DNA from 2 places in the Thermobifida halotolerans genome. Region 1 is predicted to be linked to the other one. Evidence: predicted binding sites of a transcription regulator. Region 1 holds the regulator's gene; the other holds the start of a gene.
The links. The regulator LexA, encoded in region 1, represses DNA repair genes until DNA is damaged. The targets are predictions, from matches to a motif close to TCGAACANNTGTTCGA.
Positions count from the first base shown of each region.

Region 2: the regulator LexA is predicted to act here: its motif matches at 3,987-4,002, upstream of NI17_RS13895 (DUF6504 family protein).

Region 1 is NZ_CP063196.1:2,983,642-2,989,462, forward strand. It holds gene NI17_RS13360 (vitamin B12-dependent ribonucleotide reductase) at 1-70, opposite strand, end outside; gene nrdR (transcriptional regulator NrdR) at 195-656, opposite strand; gene NI17_RS13370 (LysM peptidoglycan-binding domain-containing protein) at 879-1,433, opposite strand; gene lexA (transcriptional repressor LexA) at 1,689-2,459, shown strand; gene NI17_RS13380 (hypothetical protein) at 2,837-3,640, opposite strand; gene NI17_RS13385 (hypothetical protein) at 3,740-4,393, opposite strand; gene NI17_RS13390 (hypothetical protein) at 4,623-5,222, opposite strand; gene leuS (leucine--tRNA ligase) at 5,317-5,821, opposite strand, start outside.
Region 2 is NZ_CP063196.1:3,099,523-3,105,343, forward strand. It holds gene cobT (nicotinate-nucleotide--dimethylbenzimidazole phosphoribosyltransferase) at 1-1,163, opposite strand, end outside; gene cobC (Rv2231c family histidinol phosphate aminotransferase CobC) at 1,426-2,436, opposite strand; gene NI17_RS13885 (GNAT family N-acetyltransferase) at 2,642-3,196, opposite strand; gene NI17_RS13890 (hypothetical protein) at 3,488-3,631, shown strand; gene NI17_RS13895 (DUF6504 family protein) at 3,650-3,922, opposite strand; gene NI17_RS13900 (serine/threonine-protein kinase) at 4,235-5,821, shown strand, end outside.

The sequences.
Region 1 (5,821 bases):
GCCGGATCTTCAGTCCCCTGCGTGGTTTCCTGCCTTTGCGCGTGGCAGAGCCGCTCACCGTCTCGGTCATCTCGCTCTGTTCCCCCTCTGTGAAAGGTGTACCCGAATGGCGGTCGCCGTCCGGTCCGCCGTTGGCCGCGGCGGCGCCGCTCTGTGGTTCTGGGCCGGTGGGACGCCGTGACGGCGTCGGTGGGTCATCCCTGCGAGGTGGTGCGCTCGGCGCGCAACTCCGCGATCTCGTGTTCGAAGTCCTCCAGGGACTCGAAGCTGCGGTAGACGCTCGCGAAGCGCAGGTAGGCGACCTCGTCGAGTTCACGCAGCGGCCCCAGGATGGCCAGTCCGATCTCGTGGGAGGGGACTTCGGCGGCTCCGCGGCCGCGGATGGCCTCCTCGACGCGCTGCCCGAGAACCGCGAGGGCGTCCTCGCTGACGGGGCGCCCCTGGCAGGCGCGTCGGACTCCGGCGATGATCTTGCCGCGGGAGAACGGTTCGGTGACTCCCGACCGCTTGGCGACCATGAGCAGCACGGTCTCCTGGGTGGTGAACCGCTTCTCGCAGGCCGGGCAGGAGCGACGGCGCCGGATCGCCGCGCCTTCCTCGGCGGCGCGGCTGTCGATCACCCGGGTGTCCTGGTTCTGGCAGAAGGGGCAGCGCACCGTCGCTCATCCTTCCCAGGTCATCACCGGAAAAACACAAATTGTGGATGCTCTCACCCACACAGGCACCAGATGTAGTGGTGGTTAACCTACGGCTTCGGCGATCCCGCACGCAACTCGGGCGGGGGCCGCTCGGCGTGTCGCAGACAGGGAGCGGACGGGCCTCCGGCGGGTCGTGGTGGTGGTTCCGCCGGGCTGCTCCGCGGTGAGCTGCGGGAACGCTCAGGGGGAGGGAAGTACGAGTTCCTGGCCGGGTTCGAGCACCGGTCCGGAGAGTCCGTTGATCTCGACGATCTCGTCCACGGTCTTGCGCGGGTCCTCCGAGGGCCGCGCCCGCTCGGCGATCTCCCAGAGCGTGTCCCCCTCGTCGACGACGACGGTGGGGGGCTGCTCGGGCAGGTGGAAGAAGTTCTCGGTGGAGGCGTCGGCGCTGGAGGCGCCCAGGGTCACGGCGATCAGGGAGAGGAGGCCGACCCCCGCCACGGCGGCCGCTCCGAGGAGGGAGAACAGGACCACCCTGCCGCGTCTGGTCAGCCGGGGCGGGCCGCCGGGGGCGGGACGGGCGGCCCTGTCGCGGCCGGGGGAGCCCAGTTCGGGAAGGTCGTCCAGCGCCCGGGGCGCCGACGCGGGGGCGTCCCATTCGGGGATCTCGCGGGACCAGTCGTAGAGGTTCGCCCCGGAACCGGCACGGGTGCGCGCAGCGCCTCCCGTGGAGCGGCGGGAGGAACGGCCGACTGCGGGTGGCGTGGAGGTGGGCGGCAGAGCGGATTCGGACATGGTCTTCCCCTTCGGGCCTCCGTCCGCTAGAACTGGCGTTCGATTACTACCGCATTCCGGGAAATTTTTCAGCACCATCTCGAACGTTTGTTTGATATTGCTTTGTGCAGGGACTAACGTGGAGTGTGTTTCGCTCCGGTAGAGCGCCGGTGTCGGTCATGTCACACCGCCGCACTCGACACTCGGAACGAGCACCGATGTCACAGCCAGCCGACAGTCCACGACCGAGGACACCGACCGCCGAGGAGGCCGGACGTGCCGGAGGAGAACCACGGAGCGCAGAAACCTCGCGCGGAGGAGAAGTCTTCCGTCTCCGCACTCCGCCCAGTCCGCACGGAGCCCGATTCCGCTCAGACCTCCGCAAAGGAGGCGGACGCCGCTCCGACACTCACCGACCGCCAGCGAAGTGTCCTGAACGTCATCCACCGCTACGTGCGTGAGCGCGGATACCCGCCGTCCATCCGGGAGATCGGTGACGCGGTGGGACTGTCCAGCCCCTCAAGTGTCGCGCACCAGTTGAAGGTGTTGCAACGCAAGGGCTACCTCCACCGCGACCAGAATCGCCCAAGGGCCGTGGAAATTCGCATTCCGGGCCAATCCCCCGTGCGTTCCCAGAACGAACTCGGCGACGTGCCGGGCGCGGACTCCCCCGGCACGGTCGACATCCCGCTTCTGGGGCGCATCGCAGCAGGTGGTCCGATCCTGGCCGAGGAGTACGTCGAGGACGTCCTCAACCTGCCCCGCCAGCTTGTCGGCGAGGGAGCGCTGTTCATGCTCACCGTCGTGGGCGACTCGATGGTCGACGCCGCCATCACCGATGGTGACCTGGTGGTTGTCCGGCAGCAGCCCGACGCCAACAACGGTGACATCGTGGCCGCGCTGCTGGGCGACGAGGCCACGGTCAAGGTCTTCAAGCGTGACGGAGAACACGTCTGGCTGCTGCCCCGTAACAGCGCCTACGAGCCGATCAACGGCGATTCCGCGACCATCCTGGGCAAGGTCGTCACCGTGCTCCGCAAGGTATAACGACTTCGCTTCGGTTCGGTACGGTCCCGTGATCCGCACCGGAAACGGCGGCCTGAACCCCCGTCTCGTGGCGTCGCCGCCGGGAAGCCAGGAGCACGGCGAGGCCTTCCGGGAGTCCGGGGCGGGCCGCCACCGGTCGGCGGAACAGTGACCGGCGCGCGCAGCGCCCCGCCGCCGCGGACAGTCCGACAAAGAGCAATCCCGCACCACGGGTCCCGAGCCCGTGGTGCGGGATTGCTCTCACTGCGCGGGAGGAGACGCGGCCGGATCGGTCGCCTCGCGCGTCGGCCCGCTCCGCCGCCGACTTCCCTCGGGTGCGGCTCCCCGCAGCGGTGTCCCAACTCCGGTCCGGAACGCGGCCCCGGACCGGAGGAGGACTACCGGTAGTCGCCCTGCGCGATCACGTCCAGGGTGGCGCGGGCCAGGTTCTCGGCCTCCTCGATCGCCTTGGTCTCGGGCAGCGGCCTCCCTCCGCTCATCTCGTCGTAGCAGGAGGCGAGGGAGAGGTTCTCCAGGTAGGTGGCCACACATCCGACCTCGTTCTCGGTGTCGTACCAGGACACGGCGCCGTCCCCGAGCCCGGTGACCGTCTCCGTGGAGTAGTCGCCGGAGTACAGTTCCAGATCCCGGTCGGTGTCGTACCGAAGCGGGTCGTTGACCACGATCGTGAGGAGGTAGTAGTTGCCGTCACCGGAGGAGTTGGCGTTGGTCCAGGTGCAGTGGTAGCCCTCCCACCAGTCGTCGCCCTCGGTGTCGACGTCCTCGACCTTCAGGCTGTGTCCGGGGACGAGGCGGTCCAGTTCGTCGTGCTCGGCGACGGCGCACTCCGGGAGGGTGGTGAAGTCTCCCTGCGGGGCCGGTGTGGCCGACTCCTCCGGCTCCCGGCTCCCCTCGTCCTCGGGTTCCCGGGTCTGTCCGGCCACGGGGGACTGCCCGTCGCTGTTCTGCTCGTCGCCTCCCCGGAGGGCGAACACCACGATGAGCCCCGCCACCGCCAGGACCGCGGCGGCGCCCCCGATGACGCCGGCGATCAGGCAGCCGTTGGTCTTCCTCGGCGGGGGCGGATAGCCTCCCGCCCCGTACTGGGGGGTGAACTGCTGCTGACCGTAGGGGGGTTGCGGAGAACCGTACGGCTGACCGTACGGGGGCTGCGGGCCACCGGGGGGAGGCTGTTGGGTCATTGGGTTGTCCTCGCTGGATGAATCGGCGGATGATCCGCGTGGTTGACGGTGCGGGGCGGTCCGGTGTCCTCGCGGGGCGTCGGCCGCGCAGGGGCGGACTCAGTCCTGTTCGAGGGAGGCCACGATCTCGCGCGCCACGGTCAGGGCTCCCTCCACGGCCTCGTTCTCGGCGACCTCCCGGCTCGCGGCGAAGTCGGTGCTGGCCTCGTAGCAGGTGGAGACCATGAGGTTGGACAGCCGCACCGCCACGCACCCGTGCAGCGTCGTGGTGTCGTACCACTGGACGGCCTCGTCTCCCAGGTCCTCGACGGTGCGCACCGAGTTCCCCTCGGGTTCGCGCCCCAGGTCCGCCTGGGCCGAGGTCTCCCCGCTGAAGCCCGGACGGTTGCCGCTGCGGACGAACGCCACACTCACACTGGAGGGGAGTCCGGCGGACTCCTGCGTGGTGGTCCACCGGCACTGGTTGCCGTCCCACCAGTCGGCTCCTCCGGTGTCGATCGGGGCGTCGAGATCGACCTGGTATCCCTTGACGAGTCCGTCGAGGACCCCGCTGTCCTCGACCAGAGCACACTCGGGAGCGGCCGAGTACTCGCCCCCGGGGCCCCGCAGCCAGAGGAGGAATCCGATCCCGCCGCCTCCCAGAAGCAGCAGGACGAGCACCGCGCTGACCAGAACGGCCACGGCGCAACCGCGTCCGCTCCTGGGCGGTGCGTCCTGGGGGGCTGCGAACCCGCCGTAGGGCGGCTGGACCATGGGGTTCCCTTCGTCTGTCACCTGTCGGCGCGGTCACCGACGGCATCGAGCCAACGGCATCGAGCCAACGGTACTAGCCGGTTCGGACACCTTGTCCGGACAGGCGGACCGGCCACCGGACTGACACGGTCCAACAGATAAGAAGCCGCTCGCCGCCGCAAAGTTCGCACCAACCGCAAAGGCTCGTCCGCCACCGGCAGCCTTCCGGAGCCGGGAGCCGGGAGCCGGGTCAGAGGGTCGCGGCCAACTCCTCGGCGACCGCGACCGCTCCGGCGCGGGCCTCGTCCGCGGGCACGCCGCCGTAGCAGACCCGGACCGTGAGGTTGCCGTCCCGGAAGACCACCTCGACCGCGTCGCCGACGGATGCCGCCGGGCGTGTCAGGGCGTCCTCCCCCAGGGAGGCGACGGGAAGTACTCCTCGGCCCTCGCCGCCCGGTCCCAGGGCCTCCACCTCCGCCCGGGCCCGCTCCGCTCCGCTCACCCGGCCGTCGGCGTCGCCGAAGTGGGCGCGGAAGGAGACGGTGAGCGTCCGCGGTTCGGCATCGGGCACATCCACCGAGGACCAGACACACGACCGCGTGGCGGACAGGGGCAGCGGCCCGGCCGTGTCGGACTCCAGCACCGCACCCGGCACCGCCGTCCCGACCGCTTCGGCCGGTACCGACGCGCAGGCGGGGGGAACCGGGTGCGCGTCGGTGGACGCGGCTTCGACGGCGGGGCCGCGCGCGTCCCACAGCAGGCCGCCGACGACGGCCGCGGTGCTCACCACGGCGACTCCGCCCAGCGCGGCTGTCCCGCGCAGCAGTGCCCGCCGCCTCGTCTCGCCCATGTACGCCCAGTTCCTCTTCTGCCGTGTCGCGTGGGGTCCTGACGATACGTGTACGGGGCCGCCGCCGCGGCCCCGCCGACGCCGCGGTCGCCGACTAGGCGACCACGATGTTGACCAGTTTGGGTTCGCGCACGACGACCTTGCGGATCTCACGCCCCGCGGTGAAGTTCTGGACCTTCTCCGAGGCCAGGGCCAGCCGCTCCAGTTCCTCGGCGGAGATGTCGGGCGACACCTGCAGCTTGTCGCGGACCTTGCTGGCCACCTGGACCACGCAGGTGACGCTCTCCTGCACCAGCAGCGCGGGGTCGGGCGTGCGCCAGGTGCCCACGGTCACCGAACCGGAGTGGCCGAGCAGTTCCCAGCCCTCCTCGGCGACGTAGGGCGCGAACAGGCCCAGGGTGATCGCGATGACCTCGGCCGCCTCACGCACCGCCGGGTCCCCGGCGCCGGGTCCGGAGTCGATCGCCCGACGGGTGGCGGTGACCAGTTCCATGATGCGGGCGATGGCGACGTTGAACCGCTGGGCCTCGATCGCGTCGGTGACCTTCGCCAGGGTCTGGTGGGTCGTCCGGCGCAGTTCCAGGTCGCCGGCGGCCGGG
Region 2 (5,821 bases), 120 kb from region 1:
AAGAAACTCACCCAGCCCACGCCGAGCCCCTCGGCGCGCGCGGCCAGCCACAGGTTCTCCACGGCCAGCGCGGTGGAGTAGGCCGCGGTCTGCGGCTGGGCGTGCCGCCCCAGCGTGTGCCGCCCGCCCCGGGTGGGGTCGACCGTGACCACGATGTTGAGCGGGGTGTCCAGGATCGCCTCGACCTTGAGGCCGGAGAAGGCGCGCGCCCGCGCCCCGGGCAGGGCCCGGGCGTAGGCCTCGCGCTGGCGCTGCACGACGTCGCGCACCCGGGCGCGGGTGCCGCGGTCGTGGATCACCACGAAGTCCCAGGGCTGGGAGAACCCGACCGAGGGGGCGTGGTGGGCGGCTTCCAGGACGCGCACCAGGACGTCGTCGGGGACGGGGTCCGGGCGGAACCCCACCCTGACGTCGCGGCGTTCCCGAATGACCCGGTGGACGGCCTCGCGTTCCACGTCGCTGTAGCCGTGACCGACCGGCTCACCCGCCGGTCCGCCGGAGGCGTCGTGCACCGCGTCCGGCTCCGCCGACAGACCGGCGGGTTCGGCGACGACCTCGGCGCCGTAGTCGACCGGTTCGTCGTCGGCCGGGGCGGTCGCCGGATCGACCGGTTCGGTCTCGGAGGCCTCGGCCTCCTCGACGGGCCGGGGTTCGGGTTCGGGTGCCGCGGACGGTGCGTTCACTGGAGCGTTCCGGCTTTCGGGTTGTGTGGTTCTGCGGTCGTGCGGGGCGGGCGGCGCAGCGCTGCGGGAGGTCTCGTCCGGGGGCCTGCGGGGCGGCGCGGGGGGCTGCTCCTCCGGGCTCCGCTGCCCGGAGCGTTCGGCGGCCGCCGCCCGGAGCGGGATGACGTTGCGCGCCGTGCGCTCCGCGGTGGGGCCGCTGTCGTCGGGCGGGGCCGGTCGCGCGGGCGCCGTCCGCTCCTGCGGCGGGTCCGCGGGAACCGCCTGCGCCTCCGGACGCGCGGGCTCGGCGGGCGCCGACTGTGCCGCGGGCGGCTGGGGCGGTGCGGCGCGGTGGCCCCCGTGGCCGGATTCGGGGGCGGCGTGCCGGGGAGGCCGCGCGCCACCGGGCGTGGGAGGAGGCGCGTTCCCGGTTCCCCGCCCGGCCTCCGGCAGGCCGTCCAGCAGACCGCCCGGTGACGCGGGGTCGTCGTGGGGGGGCATCGCGGCCCAGCGGCCACCGCCGGCGGAGGACTGCCCGGACGTGGAGTAGGGGCCCCAACCGGGTCTTCTGCGCGCACGCCCGTGGTCGCTCCCCCGTTCCTCCCCGGGAACGCTGTCTGTGCGGTCACCGCTCAAGGGTTTCCTCCGTGGTCACTGGTCGGTCTCGGTCTCCGGTCAACGGCATGCCGCTCCCCGCCGTCGCCGCCGCGCCGCGGTCGGGGCGCCGACTCGACGGATCACGGGTCATCGGTCGCTCCCCCACTCAGAGCAACTCTGCCAGAAGTCCCACGAGCCGCGCGTTGGTCTCGTCGTCTCGGACCGCGATGCGCAGATAGTCCCCTCCCAGCCCCGGGAACGTGTCGCCGCGGCGCACCGCGACGCCGCGCGTGCGCAGCGCCTCGCGCAGCCGGTCCGCGCCGGGGGTGCGCACGAGCAGGAACGAGGCGCGGGCCCCGGGGGTGACGGCCAGGCCCAGGGCGGTGAGGTCGGCGGCCAGTCGGGCGCGCCGCCCCGCCAGTTCCGCCGCCCAGGCGTCGGCCTCGGCGACCGCTCGCGGGGAACTGCACTCGCACGCCGCCACCAGCGCCGGTGTGGAGACCGACCACAGCGGCTGGACCTCCGCCAGCCGACGGACCAGCGCCGGTTCGGCCAGCAGGTAGCCGACGCGCAGTCCGGCCAGTCCCCAGGTCTTGGTGAGGCTGCGCACGACCACCAGTCCGGGCAGGTCGGCGCGGGTGGCCAGCGACTCGGGCTCCCCCGGGACGCAGTCGGCGAACGCCTCGTCCACGACGAGTGTCCGTCCCGGGCGGGCGAGCTTGGCCAGGGTTCCGGCGGAATGCAGCACCGACGTGGGATTGGTGGGGTTGCCGACCACGACGAGGTCGGCGTCCTCGGGGATGGCGTCGGGGTCGAGGGCGAAGTCGCCGTCCAGGATGGTCCGCTCGACCGGGTGCCCGGCTGCGCGCAGCGCCGCCTCGGGTTCGGTGAACTGGGGGTGCACCACGACCGCGCGGCGCGGGGTGAGGGCGCGCGCCACCAGGACGAACGCCTCGGCGGCACCCGCGGTGAGCAGCACCTCCCCGGGGGTGCGGCGGTGGCGGCTGGCCACCGCCCGGCGGGCGGGCGCGGGATCGGGGTAGGCGGCCAGGTCCGCGACGGAGGCGGCGATGCGTTCGGCCAGCCATCGCGGCGGGGTCCGGTCGCGCACGTTGACCGCGAAGTCGAGCAGACCGTGCCCGACCTCGGAATCGCCGTGGTGGCGCAGATCGACCATGTGACCTCGCGTTCCCCCGATACGCTGGACGTCCTCGACGACCGAACCTACCTCCCCGCCGTGTCCGGACCCGCTCCTCCCCTCCGTTGCCGCGCCCGCGCGGCGACCGTGCGCGCTCCACCGGGCACGCGGCGCCACCGGTTCCGGCCGCCCCGCCCCGAGGGCACCTGGGCGCTCTCCTTCCCCGGCTTCCCGTCGGGGTTCCTCAGCCCGCCAGGTCCGGGCGGATGGCGCTGTAGACGGCCAGGTCGGTGCGGCCGCGGTGCAGCGGCATGGAGTTGCGTTCGATTCCCTCGTAGACGTATCCGGCCTTCTCCGCGACGCGGCGCGAGGCGGTGTTGGCCGTGGCCGCCTTGAGCGCGACGCGCTCGAACCCCTGGTCGAGCAGCGCCCAGCGGGTGACGGCGACCACCGCCTCGGGGGCCAGTCCCCTGCCGCGCAGGTCCGGAGCCAGCAGGTAGCCGATCTCGGTGACGCGCGCCGCCCAGTTGGTGCGAACCAGCCCGAAGGACCCGACGTAGCGCCCGGTCTCCCTGCACACGGCCGCCCACTGCTGGCCGTCGCCGGTCGCCCGTATGGCCGGGGCGGTCTCGACGCACCAGGTGACGGCGTCGGAGCGGGTGTAGGGCTGTCCGGGCGCGGGAATCGGCAGCCAGCGCTGGGTGAGCGGGTCGCGGGCGGCCCGCAGCACGTCGTCGACGTCTCCTTCGGTGAAGGCACGCAGGAGCATGCGGTCCGTCTCCAGGATGACGCTGGGCATGATCGGGTCGGTGGGCACATCGCTCCTTCTCGGGCGGCCGCCCTCGGAGCCCGCGGAACCGGGTCTTCGGCAACGGCGTGGTGACCGCCTTCTCGTACCGCGGATCCGCGTGCCCGCACCGGGTGACGGCCGTCCGTCAGTGTGCCAAGACGGCCGCCTCCCGCCAACAGCGCCCCGCCGGAACGGGTGGTGAGAGCGGTGCGGCAACCGACGCCCCTGCTTCTCGAGCGCCCCGGCGATTTGGCAGGGTGTTAGGCGAATGCCCCTGTCGTCCCTCCCCCGGAGTGCCCTGTGGTCTGGCTCTTACTCGCCGGTGTCCTGGCCGTGGTTCTCGTCCCGCTCCTCGTGCTCTTCGTCCGCCTCATCCGCCTGCCGTCCCCCACGGTCCTGCGGCGGCACGACGCCCGGAGCGCGGACGACGGCGGGGGCGACTGAGTCGCGGCCGCCGTCCCGTCACATGGTCACCCTGGCCAGCAGCCAGGTCCCGGTGGTGGAGTCGTGGCGCAGTTCGTAGAGGCCGGAATCCGCCCCCGCCCCGGCGCGCACCCGCCAGAAGGTCCGCTCGGGAGGCCGCCTTCCGTCTCCGGAGGAGATGTCCGAGCGCACCGTGACCCAGTGGTCGAGGATCTGCCGGACCACGTGGAGCCGCCCCTGCCAGACGAACCGCGTCGGCCTTCCGTCGTGCTCCCACACCTGCACCGGCACGCCGTAGACCCGTCCCGTCATCACCGCTCCCATGAACCCCCCAAAGCGTGCGCGCCCCCACCGGCGTTCGGATCACGATCCGGATTCGAACACATGTTCCAATGATAGTGGAGAACACCGCCGGGCAGGAGCGAAACGCCCGATGCTCCGGCGCTGTCCGGCCCCGGCCACTCCTCCCCCCACCGGTCGCGCCCTGTCGCCCGCCCGTGGTTCACTGCTGGCGTCACCCCTTCGGACCGGTGCCGCCTCCCACACCTCACACCGCATCCGCCCACACCGGGGCTCGCTACGCTGTGGAAGGCGGACCGCAGCATTCACAAAGGAACCCCCACTGTGACGCCAAACGGGCACGAGCGCGCCAGGCCCCTCCGCACCGGCGACCCGACCGAACTGGGTGGGTACCGCATCGTCGGCCGTCTGGGGCGGGGCGGCATGGGAACGGTCTACCTCGGCAGGAGCGCGGAGGGACGCACTGTCGCGATCAAGCTGATCCACCCCGACCTCAGCGACGACACCGCGTTCCGGCGGCGCTTCGCACGCGAGGTGGCGGCGGCCCGGCGGGTCGCCCGGTTCTCCACCGCCGCGGTGATCGACGCGCGGCTGGACGGCGACCCGCTGTTCATCGTCTCCGAGTACGTCGCGGGCCCCAACCTGGCCGAGGCGGTCAAGACCGGTGGTCCCATGCACGGCGGCACCCTGGAGAGCCTGGCCATGGGGGTGGCCGCGGCACTCACCGCGATCCACGGCGCGGGCGTGGTCCACCGCGACCTCAAACCCGCCAACGTCCTGCTGTCCTCGGTGGGACCGAAGGTGATCGACTTCGGCATCGCCCGGGCGATGGACGACGACAGCGCCGTCACCCGCTCCAGCCAGCTCATGGGCACCCCCGCCTACCTCGCTCCCGAACTCATCGCGGGGGAGCCTCCGGCGACGCCGTCCGACATCTTCTCCTGGGGCTGCCTGGTCGCCTACGCCGGAACCGGGCGGGCGCCCTTCGACGGGCCCACCGTTCCGGCGGTGCTGCACCAGATCATCTCCGAGCCGCCCAACCTGTCGGGGCTCGACCCGGCCATGCGGGAACTGGTCGAGAGCGCCCTGGGCAAGTTCCCCGACAACCGTCCCACCGCCCAGGAGCTGCTCAACCGGCTGATCGGGCAGGAGGCGCCGAGCCCGGACGCCGTCCACGAGACCGTGGCGCGCTCCTGGACCCCGCCGTCGGTCGCGCGCCCCGCCCCCGAGAGCACGCCTTCGGGGCCGAACCCGGCCGCGCACGCCGTCGCCGCCCCGCCCGCGGGCACTCCCCCGACCGGACAGCCCGCCGCCGCCGCGCCTCCGCCCGGTCAGCTCCCCGGTCCCCCGGGCACTCCCCCGACCGGGCAGCCCGCCGCCGCGCCTCCGGTCCCGGGCGGGACCGGAACAGCCGCACACGTTCCCGGCACACCACCCGGGGGGCAGCGGCGTCCGGGCGACAACGCCCTTCCCGAGTCCCCGGCCCCCTGGGGCGGCCCCGGGCAGGACACTCCTCGGCTCCGCCGCCGCAGGAGGCTCCACCCGGGAAAGGCGGTGGGCGCGGGCGCGACGGCGCTCGCCCTGGTGGCCGCGGCGGTCCTCGGCGGCGTGTGGCTGTTCGGCGGCCCGGGCGTCCCCCAGGGCATCCAGATCTACGCCGACGACTTCACCACGCGCGACGGCTGGGACGACCGCGACTTCGACCCCGAGAACACCTTCTACCGGTGGGGCTACCACCAGGGCGGCTACGCGCTCAGCGCCGACGGGGACTCCCAGCCCGCCACCGGCTACCCGGCGCCCGTCGACGACCTGCCCGAGCAGGTGCGGATCAGCGCCACCGCCCGGGTGCTGTCCGGACCGGCCTACGGGACGTTCGGGCTGTACTGCTTCCGCAACGACGACGGCGACGAC